Regions from separate parts of the Nonomuraea sp. B19D2 genome, predicted to be linked through region 1. Evidence: riboswitches for the same ligand, from Rfam matches in the RefSeq annotation. Region 1 holds a riboswitch; each other region holds the start of a gene.
The links. A riboswitch is a leader RNA that binds a small molecule or an ion and turns the genes downstream of it on or off. The one in region 1 is predicted to bind S-adenosylmethionine.
Positions count from the first base shown of each region.

Region 2: another riboswitch for S-adenosylmethionine. It lies ahead of ABN273_RS41470 (TerC/Alx family metal homeostasis membrane protein); the one in region 1 lies ahead of thrC (threonine synthase).
Region 3: another riboswitch for S-adenosylmethionine. It lies ahead of ABN273_RS56370 (GNAT family N-acetyltransferase); the one in region 1 lies ahead of thrC (threonine synthase).

Region 1 covers NZ_JBEFAK010000006.1:69,570-74,528, forward strand. Annotated here, with positions in the region: gene ABN273_RS13430 (hypothetical protein) at 1-434, shown strand, start outside; gene ABN273_RS13435 (alpha,alpha-trehalose-phosphate synthase (UDP-forming)) at 443-1,873, opposite strand; gene ABN273_RS13440 (RNA polymerase sigma factor) at 1,905-2,459, shown strand; SAM riboswitch class I at 2,539-2,680, shown strand; gene thrC (threonine synthase) at 2,694-3,926, shown strand; gene ABN273_RS13450 (MoaD/ThiS family protein) at 3,951-4,226, shown strand; gene ABN273_RS13455 (cold-shock protein) at 4,476-4,676, shown strand.
Region 2 covers NZ_JBEFAK010000033.1:57,197-62,155, reverse strand. Annotated here, with positions in the region: gene ABN273_RS41480 (cytochrome P450 family protein) at 85-1,431, opposite strand; gene ABN273_RS41475 (hypothetical protein) at 1,846-2,199, shown strand; SAM riboswitch class I at 2,283-2,373, shown strand; gene ABN273_RS41470 (TerC/Alx family metal homeostasis membrane protein) at 2,658-3,698, shown strand; gene ABN273_RS41465 (TetR/AcrR family transcriptional regulator) at 3,878-4,498, opposite strand; gene ABN273_RS41460 (NmrA family NAD(P)-binding protein) at 4,576-4,959, shown strand, end outside.
Region 3 covers NZ_JBEFAK010000080.1:22,009-26,967, reverse strand. Annotated here, with positions in the region: gene ABN273_RS56380 (hypothetical protein) at 1-493, shown strand, start outside; gene ABN273_RS56375 (hypothetical protein) at 635-766, shown strand; gene ABN273_RS56370 (GNAT family N-acetyltransferase) at 1,290-1,907, opposite strand; SAM riboswitch class I at 1,915-2,015, opposite strand; gene ABN273_RS56365 (ATP-binding protein) at 2,149-4,824, opposite strand.

The sequences.
Region 1 (4,959 bases):
ATCGGGTCGACCCCGACTGGATCCGGGTGGTCACCGGCAAGTGCGGCAACCCGAAGGGCGGGTACGGCGTCCCCGAATGCGACAGCTTCTGGGTGCTCGGTCCCAAGGCCATCAAGCAGGGCGACGAGCTCTTCGCCCCCTACACCGGGGCCGAGCCCTTCTACCCGGCGACCGATGTGCAGCTGTGCCCGCACAACCGCAAGTGGGGCCAGACCATGGGCCCGGCGAAGGTCAAGGGCCTGCGCCCGGTCGGCCCCGGCCACAAGGCGGCCTACCGCGAGTGGAAGTTCAGCTGCGTCAGCTATTCGACCGGCAAGGTGAAGTCCCGGTACATGCAGCGCGAGTGGTTTCTACCGAAGACGAAGATCCTGGTCGTCGACCAGTGGAACACGCCGGGGCTGGCCGACGCGCTCAAGAACGCCGACTGGAGCTGAGGACCGTCCTAGATCTCGGCGAGGGCGTCGAGCTGGGCCGCGAGCCACTTCTGCGGCGGCAGGGCGGTGGCCGCCGCGTGCAGCTTGTCGCGGCGCATCCGGCGCTCGTCCTCCGGCATGACGAGCGCCTTGTGCAGCGCGGCGGCCGTGCCGCTGATGTCGTACGGGTTGACCACGAGCGCGTGCGGGCCCAGCTCGGCCGCCGCCCCCGCCTCGCGTGAGAGCACCAGCGCGCAGCGCGGCGACAGGATCGGGCCCTCCTTGGCGACCAGGTTCATCCCGTCGCGGATGGGGTTGACCAGCAGCACGTCGGCCAGCCGGTAGGCGGCCAGCGAGCGCGGGTAGTCGTCGTTGACGTTGAGGATCAGCGGGTCCCAGTCCTCGGTGGCGTAGTCGTCCTCGATCTGCTGGGCGCAGCGCTGCACCGACGCGGTGTACTCGCGATATTCGGGCAGGTCGTGCCGGCTCGGGTACGCGAACGCCAGATGCACCACCTTCCCGTGCCACTCGGGGTGCGCGTCGAGGAACTCGCGGTAGGCCACCAGGCCGCGCACGATGTTCTTCGACAGCTCGGTGCGGTCGATGCGGACGATCAGCCGCCGGTCGCCCACCTGCTCCCTGAGCGCGGCCATGTGCGACTCGACGTCGGGCTCGCAGGCCCGCTCCCACAGCGCCTCGCCGTCCACGCCCAGGCTGTGCACGCCGATGCGGGTGGTCCTGCCCCCGTAGGTGACGCTGCGGCCGGCCCGGTCGGCCTCCGCGCCCAGCAGCGCCTCGCAGCAGTCCATGAACGCCTGCGCCCACCGGTCGGTGAGGAACCCGGCGTGATCGGCGCCCAGAATGCCTTCCAGGACCTCTCCGGCCACTTCGTCGGGCAGCAGCGAGAAGTACTCGGGCGGCGCCCACGGGGTGTGGCTGAAGTGCGCGATGCGCAGATCGGGCCGCTCGGCGCGGAGCATCGCCGGGGTCAACGTCAGGTGGTAGTCCTGCACCATCACGCGGGCGCCGTGGCCGGCCTCCTCGGCCAGCGCCAGCGCGAACGCGCCGTTGTAGTCGCGGTAGGACTCCCACTCCCGCTCGAACCTCGTGCCGAAGTTGGGCGAGTTGGGGATGTCGTAGAGCAGGTGGTTGACGAACCACAGGGTGGAGTTGGCCACCGCGTTGTAGGCCCGGTGGAAGGTGGCGGGCGGGATGTCGAGCATGCGCAGCGGCCCCGTGTCGTAGCCGGCCTGGTCGATCCTGCCGCCGGGCGCCAGGCGGACGGCGCTGCGGTCGCCGTCCGACAGCGCCGCGCACACCCACAGGACGCCGTCCTTCTTGGCCACCCCGGACAGCCCCGACACCAGGCCGCCGCCACCGCGCTTCATGGTCAGCTCGCCGTCGTCGGAGACGGTGAACGAGACCGGTCCTCTGTTGGAGGCCACCAGGACGCTGTTCATCTGAGCTCCCTTCGCCCATAGGATCCCAGCTATGGCGCTTGATGAGCTAACCGAGGAACTCGCCCGCTCCGCCGCTGGAGGAGATCATCGCGCACTTGGCGAGCTTCTGGCGCGGATCGAGCCGGATGTGTTGCGGCACTGCGCCCGGATCCTGCCCTACCACCAGGACGCCGAGGAGGCCTCGCAGGACACCTTGCTGGCCGTGGCGCGCAACATCGGGCGGTTCGAGGGCAGGGCGAGGTTCAGCACCTGGCTCCACATCGTGACGGCCAACTGCGCGCGCACCACGTACAGGTCGCTCAAGCGCAGGGCGGCCGAGCAGAGCTCCGACGAGCTGCCCGTGCAGAAGCCCGACGTGCGGCGGGTGAGCGTGATCGCCGGCTCGCGGCTCGACCTGCTCGACGCCATGGAGGCGCTGGAGGCCGACAAGCCCGACCTGGCGCAGGCGCTGGTGCTGCGCGACATCGTCCAGCTCGACTACAACGAAGTCGCGGAGCAGCTCGGCATCCCGCTCGGCACCGCCAAGTCGCGCATTCACCAGGCGCGCAAATACGTGCAAGGAGTGCTGGGCGACGACTATCGTTGAGACGCCGCATCTCACCTGCTGAGACGAGTCGCCATTTAGGCCCCCTGGGCAGGTAGAGTCCATTTCAACAACTGAATATTGCTCATCCAGAGGGGTGGAGGGACCGGCCCTGCGAAGCCCCGGCAACCCTCCCGGCTTGAGGCTCGCGACCTGGCGAGGCCGACCGGGACAAGGTGCCAATTCCGGTCTGCGGTCAAGGTGGCCGCGGGCGAAGATGAGGGAAGGCCTCGCTTCATGTCGCTCGACTTTGGTCCTGCAGTCGCTCTCTCCTGCCGCGAATGCGGTACGCGCTACCCCCTCGGTCCCAGCTTCGCGTGTCTGGAGTGTTTCGGGCCGCTCGAGGCGGCCTATTCCTTCGGCGCCGTGACCCGTGCGGACATCGAGTCGGGTCCCGCCAACATCTGGCGTTACCGATCCTTGCTCCCGGTTCCTGCGGACGTCGCCAGTAAACCCAACATGAACCCGGGGTGGACCAAACTGGTCAAGGCCGGAAACCTCGGGCGCAAGCTCGGTCTCAAGTCCCTGTACGTGAAGGACGACTCCGGCAACCCCACGCATTCATTCAAGGACCGCGTGGTCGCCATCGCCGTCGAGGCGGCGCGTAACTTCGGCTTCCGCACGCTTTCCTGCTCCTCCACCGGCAATCTCGCGGGCGCGGTCACCGCCGCGGCGGCGCGGGCCGGGCTCGAGGCGTGCGTGTTCATCCCGGCTGATCTCGAAGCGGCGAAGATCGCCATGGCCCGGGTGTTCGGCGGCAAGCTGATCGGCATCGACGGCACGTATGACGAGGTCAACCGGTTCTGCTCCGAGCTGATTGGCGACCCGCTCGGCGACAAGTGGGGATTCGTCAACGTCAACCTGCGGCCGTACTACGCCGAGGGCTCCAAGACGCTCGCGTACGAGATCGCCGAGCAGCTCGGCTGGCGGCTGCCCCAGCAGATCGTCATCCCCATCGCCTCGGGCTCGCAGCTCACCAAGATTGACAAGGGCTTCCGCGAGCTGGTGCAGCTGGGCCTGGTCGAGGACACGCCGTACAAGATCTTCGGGGCGCAGGCGGCCGGGTGCTCGCCGGTCTCCACCGCGTACAAGGCGGGGCACGACGTCGTGCAGCCGGTCAAGCCCAACACCATCGCCAAGTCGCTGGCCATCGGCAACCCGGCCGACGGGCCTTACGTGCTGGACATCGCCCGGCGCACCGGAGGGGCCGTCGAGGACGTCAGCGACGCCGAGATCGTGGCCGCGATCAAGCTGCTGGCCTCGACCGAGGGCGTCTTCGCCGAGACCGCGGGCGGGGTGACCGTGGGCGTGCTGAAGAAGCTGGCCGAGAGCGGTCGGCTCGATCCCGAGGCCGAGACCGTGGTGCTCAACACCGGCGACGGACTCAAGACACTCGACGCGATCAGCGACGATGCCAAGCCCACGGCCGTGATCCGGCCCTCCCTCGACGCGTTCCGCGCGGCTGTCTGACAACCAGGAAAGGCGAGTTTAACCATGAGCGTTACTGTGCGGATTCCCACCATTCTGCGTACGTACACCGGGGGCAACGCGGAAGTCAGTGGCGAAGGCGCGACTCTTCGTGACGTCCTCGCCAAGCTTGACTCCGACTACCCCGGGATCGGTGCGAGAATTCTGGATGAATCGGGCAAGATTCGTCGTTTCGTCAACGTTTACGTTGGGGAAGAGGACGTCCGTTTCGCCGACGGGCTCGACACTCCAGCACCTGAGGGCACTCAGATCTCTATCATCCCGGCAGTCGCCGGCGGCTGAGTGCCATAGATCACAGTCTCGGATGAAGGCGCCCCCTAGTGGGCGCCTTCTGCTTTTCCAGGCCAAATGAACCTTTCAACGACCTTCCATCCGAAGAAATGCGCTGTTTGTGGATTGACTCTGTTGCCAAACCCCGTGCCACAGGTATGGTCGAGGGCGATCGTCTGGCTGATTTTCCGTTAAGTCAGGCGATTACGGGTCTCGCGGAGGAATGGGCGAGATCTGTGGGCCCAGTAAGAGGAGTCGGAAGTGGCGCAGGGCACCGTCAAGTGGTTCAACGCGGACAAGGGCTACGGCTTCATCGCGGTAGACGGTGGTAAGGATGTATTCGTCCATTACTCAGCGATACTGATGGACGGGTACAGAGCTCTCGAACAGGGGCAGCGCGTCGAGTTCGAGATCACGCAGGGCCAGAAGGGTCCCCAGGCAGAGGCCGTTCGCGCGGTCTGACGCGCCCCACTGGTATGCACCGGCAGGATCACGCGGCAGCGCAGTCCGGGCGAACCTGCCACCTCTCTTTCGTCGACTCGGGTGCGGCGAGCCGCATGGGGTTGGCTCGCCGCACTCCGCTGATGGCCTCCACTCCGTGGAGGCGGGCTCGGTCGCCATTGATGCCGTCGCCTTCCCCCGCTCTGGTCGCTGCGCTCCCGCCGCTCCTCCAGGCGCCGGCGGCTCCCTCGCAGGTGACCTGGGAGGAAACACCCGGCAGGAGGGTTCTCGCTTGCACTCGGCA
Region 2 (4,959 bases), on a different contig from region 1:
CGGTCCGGGTGTCTTGCGTGAGCCCGGGACTCGGCGGGCCGGTCCGGTTCTCTCGCGCGAGCACGGGGACCGGCCCGCGGGCTGTCATCGCCCGCGACGCAGCGCGCGCAGGAAGCCCCACAACCCGGAACGGGACGACGCCTGCCCGGCCTCATCCGCCGGCGCCGGCTGCGCCGCGAGCGCGTCGCCGTCGAAGCCGCCGCCCCCGGCCGGTACGTAGATCTCGGCGAGCTCGTACTGGACGGGCAGGGAACGCAGCGCCCGCATGAACGGAGAGGGGCGCCATGGCAGCTGGTCGGACGGGAGCGCCAGCTTCACCTTGGAGAGCCGGGCGAAGAGCCGGCGCACGGCGATCGTGGTGATCTGGACCGCCAGCCGCTGGCCCAGGCAGCTGTACGGCCCCGCGCCCCAGGCCAGGTGGGCCCGGGTGCTGCGGATGGCCTGCCGATCGAGCGCCCCCGCGAACCGCGGATCGGCGTGGGCGCCCGCGACGGAGAGCATCACCGGATCACCCGCGGCGATCGTGTAGTTCCCCATCTTGACGTCCGCCCTCGGGAAGCGGAACGTGAGGTTGGCCATGGGCGGGTTGAGCAGGGCGACCCGGTTCACCGTCTCGTCGATCGCGCCGACCGACAGGCTCGCCCGCACATCGGGGTTGGAGACGACCTCGACGACCACGTTGCAGACCAGGCTGGCGGTGAAGTCGAGCAGTCCGGGCAGCATGAACAGCTCGCGGGCCAGCTCGTCCAGCGTGAGGTCCGGTTGGGCGCTGATCATGTAGGAGGGCAGGTCGTCTCCAGGGCGCTCCCGCTTGGCGGCGGCGAGCTCCGTCATGGCCTCGTACAGGCGCCCGAACGCCGCTGCCGCGTCCGGACCGGCGTCGACCATCCGCCAGATGTCCATGACCACCTCCTCGCCGCGTGCGGCGGTGAAGCCGAGCATGCGGTTGGCGACCATCAGCGGGAGTGGCCGCGCGTACTGTGCCGCCAGGTCCGCGAACCCCGTGGAGCCGCCTTCCGCCAGGACGCCGATGAGGTCGTCGGCGTACTGTGCGATGGCCTGCTCGAGCAGCTGGGCCTGGGGGTTGGAGTGGTCCTGGAACGGCGCGAGCGCCTGCGTCCACGCGGCCCTCAACCGGCGCTGCGCGGCGCCCTCCGAGAACGACGAGTTGTTGATCTGGAAGACGGGCAGCAGGGGCCAGTCCGCCGGGATCCGGCCCTCCACGTTCGCCCGCCACCTGTCCACGTCCTTGCTCCAGATGCCGCCCTTGTTCTGCAGGACGTTGAGCACCTCCTCGTAGCCGAGAACGAACCACACCGGCATCCCGAGGAGCTCGAGCGGGGCCACCGGGCCGTACCTGCCGCGCAGGCGTTCGTGGACGAGTGCGGGGTCCGCGTCGTAGTCCCTGGTCAGCAGCGGTTCAACGGACATCGACTCCAGCGTTTCTGCGGGCTGCTGGGACCACGGGCCGTGGATCACGGGGTGAACTACCTCTCTGGTTGCCGCTCCCTTCGCGACGCCGCTGCATATGTCACGGCACGAGTGACGCGCTCTGGGAGCTTTCGGCCGATTCGCTCAAGAGGTCTGCAAGCATCACGCATAGCGCCGATCATGGCAAGAGCAAGGTGCACTCGCTGTCTCGAAGTGCGGACGCTACGTGAAGGACCGGCCATGGACGACGGCTTCCGCCGCGAGGACCGGCGCCGCCGGGCCGCGACCAGCCGGATGTTCTTCGCGCTCCCGCGTTCGTCGCCCCGGGGCGCACTCGGCGGGTAACCATATGATCGCGATGCGTGTTAGGGTCTTGGGCGGCTTTTATCCCCAAAGATAAGGCAATGAGGAAGTATGCGAAAGAAACTGGTAGCCGCTGCACTGATGACGGGAATCGCGGGCACGCTCGTCACCGGCGTACCCGCGGCCAGCGCAGCCACCAGCGCCGACGCGAAGCTGAGGTGTGTCACCCACACGACGTGGGTGAAGGGCAACACGCGGTACCTGAGGGTGAAGAACGGCTGCAGCAGCACCGTCAGTGTCAACATGATCCAGACCGGGCCCGACTCCGGCTACAAGCGGATCAAGGTCGGGAAGACGCGTACCTGGGAGGGGGGCAGCTCGCGCAAGCCCTGCGGCCTCAGGATCTACTACAAGGGCACGCGCTACTACAACAAGCTCTGGTCCCCGGTGTGGGGCATTTGCTAACCAGTAGATCGGCGGGCCGCCTGGGAACTGCTCGGCGGCCCCTGGTCTGACGCTCCCCGCTGGGAACGGACGATCGGATCTCGCCATCATCCAGAGGACCCGAGGGACCTGGCCCTGCGACGGTCCGGCAACCTGCCCTGACAGGAAAGGTGCCACTGCCAGGATCGATGAGGTGAGATCCGATGAGCGTACCGCTCGACATTCCCATGCTCCACGGCACTTGTGTCCGGCTCGGCGACGGCGAGGCCGTCGAAGGTGACGCCGAGCAGCGTCTGGCCGCCATCCGCGCCGACGCACAGTGGCTCGCTGGCCGGATTTGTCCTACTCTGGGCCAGACGAGGGGAGTACTTCCCAAGCGTCGATCCGGTCAGTACGGACACCACCTGGCATCCCCGGACGGCCACCCACACCCCGGGTGAAGGAGACCTCGAACGGCTCAGCACGTTCGAGGAGGTTTCATGTCCCCGGGGACATCTCTGGCTGCGCCCGATCAGGGCACGATCGCCTCACCCGCACTGTGGTCGATCACCGTGGCCGCCCTGGTCCTGCTGCTGGCGCTCGACATCGTGCTGACGCGGCGCCCGCACGAGGTAGGCATGCGCGAGGCACTGGCCTGGTCGGTCTTCTACCTGGTGCTGCCGGTGGGCTTCTGCGCCTACCTGTGGGGCGCCTTCGGCACCGGGGTGGCGGTCGAGTTCTTCACCGGGTACGTGGTGGAGAAGTCGCTGTCGGTGGACAACCTGTTCGTGTTCATGTTGCTGCTGTCGGCGTTCGCGGTGCCGCACGAGCTGGCCCAGCGGGTGCTGCTGTACGGGATCGTCGGGGCGCTGGTGCTGCGGGCGGTCTTCATCGCGCTGGGCGCCGCGGCGCTGCAGAGCGGCACGTGGGCGTTCCTGCTGTTCGGGGTGGTCCTGATCGTCACCGCGGCCAAGGTGCTGAAGGGGGACGACCAGCAGGTCGACATCGACTCCATGCGCAGCGTCCGGCTGCTGCGCCGCTTCATCCCGGTCACCGGCGACTACCGCGGGTTCCGGCTGGTGGTGCGCGAGCGGGGCCGGCCGGCGCTCACCCCGCTGGCCCTGGCGACCGTGGCGGTGTTCGCTACCGACATCGTCTTCGCCGTCGACTCGGTGCCCGCCGTGTACGGGGTGACGGATGACCCCTTCCTGGTCTTCGCCACCAACGCCTTCGCGCTGCTGGGCCTGCGGGCGCTGTACTTCGTGCTGCGGGACGTGCTGACCAAGCTGCGCCATCTCAACCACGGCCTGGCCGTCATCCTGGCGTTCATCGGGGTCAAGCTGGTCCTCCACTGGGCGCACGGCCTGTGGGCGTGGGTCCCGCAGATCCCCACCCTCGCCTCGCTCGGCGTCATCATCGCGGTCCTGCTCACCGTCACGCTCACCAGCCTGTACGCCGGCAGGCGCACCGCTTCGGCGGCCGGAGGCGGGGGCGAAGCCGGGTGGGCCAGGCCCCTGGAGCGCGAGCCGGTCGACCCTTGAAGCCGGCATCGGCACGGCGGCGCATGCGGGCGAGCCGCGCGTTCACCTGCCGGTTCGTGGGTCGGGCGCCCGAACGAACGGCGAAACTCCCGGCCGCGACATCACGGCCGTGAGCGGTGCCGTGGCATCGGGAATTCCGGCTTACCGGATGCGCCACGAGGGCAGGTGGCCGCCGGCGGCTAAGAGTGGGCGGCCAGGCCGTCCAGGGTGACGGTGATGAGGCGGTCGGCCGCGGCAGGTGACACGTGCTCGTGGAGCCAGGCGGCGGCGGAGGTGAGCGCGGTCACGTCCGCGCCGGTCGCGTCGGGACGTACGGCGCCGGATTCGCGCGCCCGCGCGACCAGCCGTTCGCCGATCTCCGCCATGCGCAGGCACGAGTCGTGCAGCTCCGACGCCTCGTCGTCCAGGCCGTCCGCCAGCAGGGAGGCCAGCCCGCTGTAGGTGGCGGCGTGCGCGGTCGCCGCGCGTACCCAGGCGGCCAGCGCCGAGCCGGCCGGGGACCGGCCGCCCGGCGTGCCCGGCGCCGAGCCGGCCGGGAGCCGGTCGTCCGGCGCCGAGTCGGCCAGGAGCCGGTCGCCCAGCTCGAACAGGGCCTCGTTGCGCTCTCGCAGCAGCGCGCCGACCAGGGCGCGGCGGTTGGGGAAATGGCCGTAGAGCGTGCCGATGGCCACGCCGGCGCGGCGGGCGATGCTCTCCAGGCTGGAGTCGACGCCGCGTTCCTTGAACGCGGCGTCGGCCTCGGCCAGGAGGCGCTCGTAGTTGCGGCGGGCGTCGGCGCGGGGCCGGCGGGTGGTGGTCATGCGGGCGTCCCCATTAATTCGAGGTAGCCTCGATATAGTGTTCTCGAGGTAACCTCATCTTATCGGAAGGACTGCTCATGATCTTGGTCACCGGAGCCACCGGATCCATCGGCACGCATCTCGTGCGCCTTCTCCTCGACCAGGGGGTGGCCTTCAAGGCGCTGGTCCGCGACGGGGCCAAGGGGCGGGCCCTCGGCTGTGACGTCGTGGTCGGGGACTTCGACGAGCCCGACTCGCTGGTCGCCGCCATGGACGGCGTGGACCGGCTGTTCCTCAACGCGGGCGGTGCCCAGCCGGTGGAGGGGGAGCAGCCGATGATCCGCCAGCAGAAGGCGGCCATCGACGCGGCGCGGGCCGCCGGCGTGTCGACGGTGGTGAAGGTGTCGGTCTGGGGCGCCCACCAGGGCGGGCGGCTGGCCGAGGGCGCGCACTGGGAGATCGAGGAGTACCTGAAGGCCGCC
Region 3 (4,959 bases), on a different contig from region 1:
GGTCGCGCCGCTCAAGGAAGACTGGCCGTCCGGCGGCGGAGTCGCGCCGCTCGGGGCACTCGTCGGTACGGTGCCGAGTTCTCCAGCCATCCTCACCACTTCCGCACCCGCTCAGGCAGAGCCCAACATGGTGTCGAATCACGTACAGACAGCCGGTTGCGTAAGCCCCACCGTTCCGTGGAGTAAGTACGTAAACCCGCCGTACAGCTTCAAATACAAGTCCACCACCGTCGACTTCCGGCAATGGCAGCCCTCGGACTACTCGTACGCAAGAGTCGTGACCCGTGACAAGCGGATACGTGTCTACCTGGAGAGCAAGACAGGCCGAAAGTGCGGCCCCTTCAAGGTCGGCCGAATTCCCCACACGAAGAAGTACCTGGTCATCACCAAGTCGCTTCCCAACAAAAACAACTCGGTCCGCATCTGCGTCTACAGGTACGGCGTGGCCGGCCACAAGTGCGGCGCATGGAAGAGGGAAGGCGGCAAGGGGTAGCCTTCTCGGCATGTGTCCCGAAGACAGACTATCGGGCTCAACGGCTTCAGCCAGCCGACGCAACTCATCCTTCCGAAGTATCCAGCTAAGTTACTCGCGGGTACCGCCAACGGCTGTCCGCAGGCTCCTCAACCCGCGGTCATGAAACACTCCCCGATACACATCGACGAGCTGGTCGAGCACTGGACAATCCTGGACGAAGAGCGCGACCTCATCGCCGGAAAGTGCGACGCCACGCGGCTCGGCTCCGCGAACTCACGGATGGCTGGCTGATCTTCCACGAGGATGTGCCAGGTGTAGAACGAGCGGCCGTGGTGCCAGCCTGGCCGCCACCAGCAGTGGTCATGCGTCTCCATCTGTTCCACTGTCAATGGCCACCTTTCCGCTTACGGAGACGTTGCCTTCGGCGCAGACGCCAAGCTCCTGGCGGAGCTGCTTCTCGACGTCTTCACCTCTCACGACGGCGGCGCACCGACCTGAGCCACCCTCGCCTCCACCCCATCGCACACGATCGGCGGTCCGGTCGTGCGGACACCGTCGCCCGGCCCGGCGGCTCCCCTGTCAAAGACCAGCCCCTGGAAAGCCAATGATCAGCGTTTTCGGCAGTGCCAACATGGATCTGGTGGCTTGCGCCTCCAGGGCGCCGGCTCCGGGAGAGATCATCACCCGGGCGGGCGTTCCGCACCGTTCCCGGCGGCAAGGGCGCGAACCGGGCCATGGCGGCGGCCCGTCGACGGCCGGTGCACACCCGGGCTGGCTTCCAGCTTTCGCCCTACGCTGGGTTCTGCATGGTCGGTTACCGGGAGCCGGCGGCGGTGAGCCGGGTGCGCAATGCCGCTCTCACTGCCGGCCAGTCGGTGGCGGTCACGGCGAACATGGCTGAGTCGCGAAGCCTGCCCTCCTCGCCGGGCGCCCACGACATGGACCAGGAGCGCAGGACGCCCTCGAAGGGGATGCCAAGTCGTTGGAGCGCGCGGCGGCAGCGGAGGTTACGGGCATCGGTCTTCAGGTCGACGCGGGCGACGCCGAGCGTCTCGAACGCATACGTCATCAGCAGCAGCTTGGCCTCGGCGTTGATCCCGGTGCCCTGCGCTGAGGCGGCAAGCCAGGTGAAACCGATCTCGATCGCCCGCAGGCCGGGCCGGTCCGGCCAGGTGCGGGGATCCCACAGCGCGGTGCAACCCACCGTTCTACCGTCGGTCACCCGGACCTGCCCGAAGGGGGTCAGCCCATCGCGCGCGAGCTGGGCTGCCACATAGTCCTTCATCGCCTGCGCGCGGGGCACCAGCGTGAAGCCGTAGGACGACCGTTCCTCCTCGGCGGCCTCCGCCAGATCCGCCACGTGCCGCATTGCCAGCGGCTCCAGCCGTACCAGATCGCCGGTCAGCACAGGAACATCGAGCCGCATGCCCATCGAGACTCCCTCATCGTCTCCTGGCATTGGCACCTTTCCCGCCGACTCCCGCCGGGGAGGTTGCCGGACCGTCGCAGGGCCAGGTCCCTCGAGTCCTCTGGATGATTGACCGGGCGGAGATCTTGCCAGGTCGGGACGCATGCCGTCAAACGGAACTCGGTGCCGGTCGGATCGCGGATCTGCTCGGCGCGCGGAACTGGTACATCATCCGGTCCATCGCTCCTGTAGGCGCCCTCAGCGGCTACAGGATGCGGGACGGCCGCCCGGGCCGCTGCCGGCAGGCGGAGGTGCGAGATGACGGCGCCGGAGGAGTTGCCCGGTGGGCGGCGGTGGCGGCGCCCGTCGAGGGCTCGGCCCGCCTGCAGACGCGCACCTGGAAAAGGACGGCGCCGACGGTGCTCGCGTCGAGGACGATCGCGATCGTGACGTCGGGGATGTCGGCCCGCGCGCTTGATCCACAGCGGCAGGGCGATCGTGAGGACCGGGCACCGGCGACGGTAAGCGTCTCATCCGCGTAGTAGCCCTGCTCGAACCCGGCTTCGAAGCCCGCTTCCCCCAGCGCCGCGCGTAGCGCCGTGGTGATCCGGTCCACGTCACCGCGTTCGGCAGCCGGCAGCGGCGCGTCCACCGAGGCGCGGGCCGCGGACGCCGCACCGAGCAGGCGCGCGGCCCGCAGGGGTTGACCGGCGAGGGCGCTCGCCCCGGCGAGTTCCTCCAGGGCCAGGGCGAGAGCCCGCGGATCGCCGGTGTCCCGGGCGGCGGTCAGCCCTTCCAGGTGCAGCGCCAGCGCCGTCTCGGCGTCCCCGCGCAGCTCCGCGACGAAGCCGAGCGCGGCCAGGATCAGGGCCGACCCGTACTCCGCGTCGAACTGCCGGTTCCACTCCAGCCAGCGGCGCAGATACGACTCCGCCCGGTCGAGCCGGTCCTGCCGGCGCGCCCCCAGGGCGAGCCCGAGCTCGGCGAACTCCTCGGCCGGCCGGTCTCCCTGCTCGATGGCAAGGCGCCTGGCCCGCTCGTGGAACTCCTCGGCCCCGGCGTGGTCGTCGGTGAGCAGGGCGATCCTGCCGAGCTCGGACCAGCGCATCGAGGCGTCGGTCCACAGCCCCAGTTCCTCGGCCATCCGCAGCCCCTCCTGGTGCAGGCGGGCGGCCCGCGGATAGTCGCCCTCGATCTCCGCGAGCCGCCCCAGCACGGCCGTGGCCTGCAGCTGCCCCCATCGGTCACCGGCCTCGTGGAAGAGCTTGAGACTCTCCTCGGCCTCTCGCCGGGAAGCCTTCAGATCGCCGCACACGTACGTCTGCATGCCCCGGGTGCTCAGCCCCGCGGCGAGTCCCCAGCGGTCGCCGAGCGCACGGGACTCGGCCAATACCCGGTTGAGCAGTTCCTCGCCGACGGTGAAGTCGCCGAACCGGGTGACCGCGTAAGCGAGCAGCCAGCCCGCCCTGACCCGCCCATGGGGGTCGCGGATGCCCTCGTACACCTCTACGACGGCCTGGCTGTGGCGCGCCGGTCCGTCCGGGGCACCGGACAGCAGGCTCACCCCAGTGTGCCAGGCCACGGTGCCCGACCGTTCCGGCGCCGGGTAGGCCACGGAGTCCGTCTCGTCCTCGCCGCGTCCGGGGGGATCCTCGGGTAGGGCGAGGGCCGTGGCGAGGTAGCGGTTGGCCTCGGTGAGGCGGCCGCGCAGGAACCAGTACCAGGCCATCGCGTGAACAAGCCGCCGCATCAGGCGACCGTCGCCGTCGGCGGCGGCGCAGTCGAGCGCGCTGCGGATATTGGCGGTCTCGGCGTCCAGGCGCCGCAGCCAGTGTCGCTGCTCGGCGCCGCGCAGAAAGGAGTCGGCCCGCTCGGCGAACGCCGCGTAGTAGGACGCATGAGCGTGCCGTACCCGCGCGTACTCGGTGTCCCGCAGCCGCTCCAACAGGTACGCCGAGACCGACTCCAGCAGCCGGTACCGGGTGCCGTCGGCCTCGTGGGCGACCAGCACGAGGGAACGGTCGACCAGACGGGTCAGCAGGTCCAGGACCTCGGCGGGCTTGACACCGGCTCCGGCGCAGACCGCCTCTGCCGCCTCCAAAGTGCAGCCATCGGAGTGGACGGCGAGCCGGCGCAGCACCGCCTGCTCGGCCGCGGTGAGCAGTTCCCAGCTCCAGTCGATCATCGCGCGCAGGGTCTGCTGTCGTGCCGGAGCGCCCCGATGACCGCCGGTGAGCAGCCGGAACCGATCGTCGAGACGTTCGGCCAGCTCATTCACGCCGAGGACCCGGACCCGGGTCGAGGCCAGCTCCAGGGCCAGCGGGATGCCGTCGAGCCGGCGGCAGATGGAGGCGATCGCACGGGCGTTGCCGTCGGTGAGGGCGAAGCCGGGCGAGGCCGCCGCGGCGCGGTCGAGGAACAACCGCACCGCGCTCGACGCGCGCAACACCGCCTGATCGGCCGAGTCGGCGGGGAGTTCAAGCGGGGGCACCGGCCAGACCTGCTCGCCTGGGATGCTCAGCGGTTCCTGGCTGGTGGCGAGGATCCGTACGCCCCGGGGCGTTTCGCAGCAGCGCCTGGGCCAGGCCGGCGGCGGCCTCGATGACGGCGGGAAACCCCAGCCTCTGCGCCGTTCAGAACATGCCTCTGACGTGCAACGATCGACCTGCTTTGGGGCTGGGGACGCCTTTGGGAGGAGGACGCCACGACGGGCCGGCCGCTCGTCGGGGTCGCCGCCGGCCAGCTGCCACTTCCACCAGGCGTAGGAGTCGTAGCCGCAGTACTGGTCGGGTGCGGCCTGGTCGACGCGCCACGGATCCGCCTCGGGCGGCTCACAGGGCACGGTGACTCCCAGGTGCCCGCGGTCCAGGCGACGCAGCGCGTCGACCTGCTGGCCGACAACAGCGGCCGCCTCGGTCCGCTCGGCCAGATCGAAGACCACCTAGGTCGGACAGGGTGTCGGGGCCTTCGACGTCCTCGGGCCATACCCTGACGTCCACTGCATCGTCCAGGGTGAGTGCGCTGGTCAGCCGCTCAGCAGGGTCCCAGATTCGCCGTACCGCCAGGCGGCCGTCGA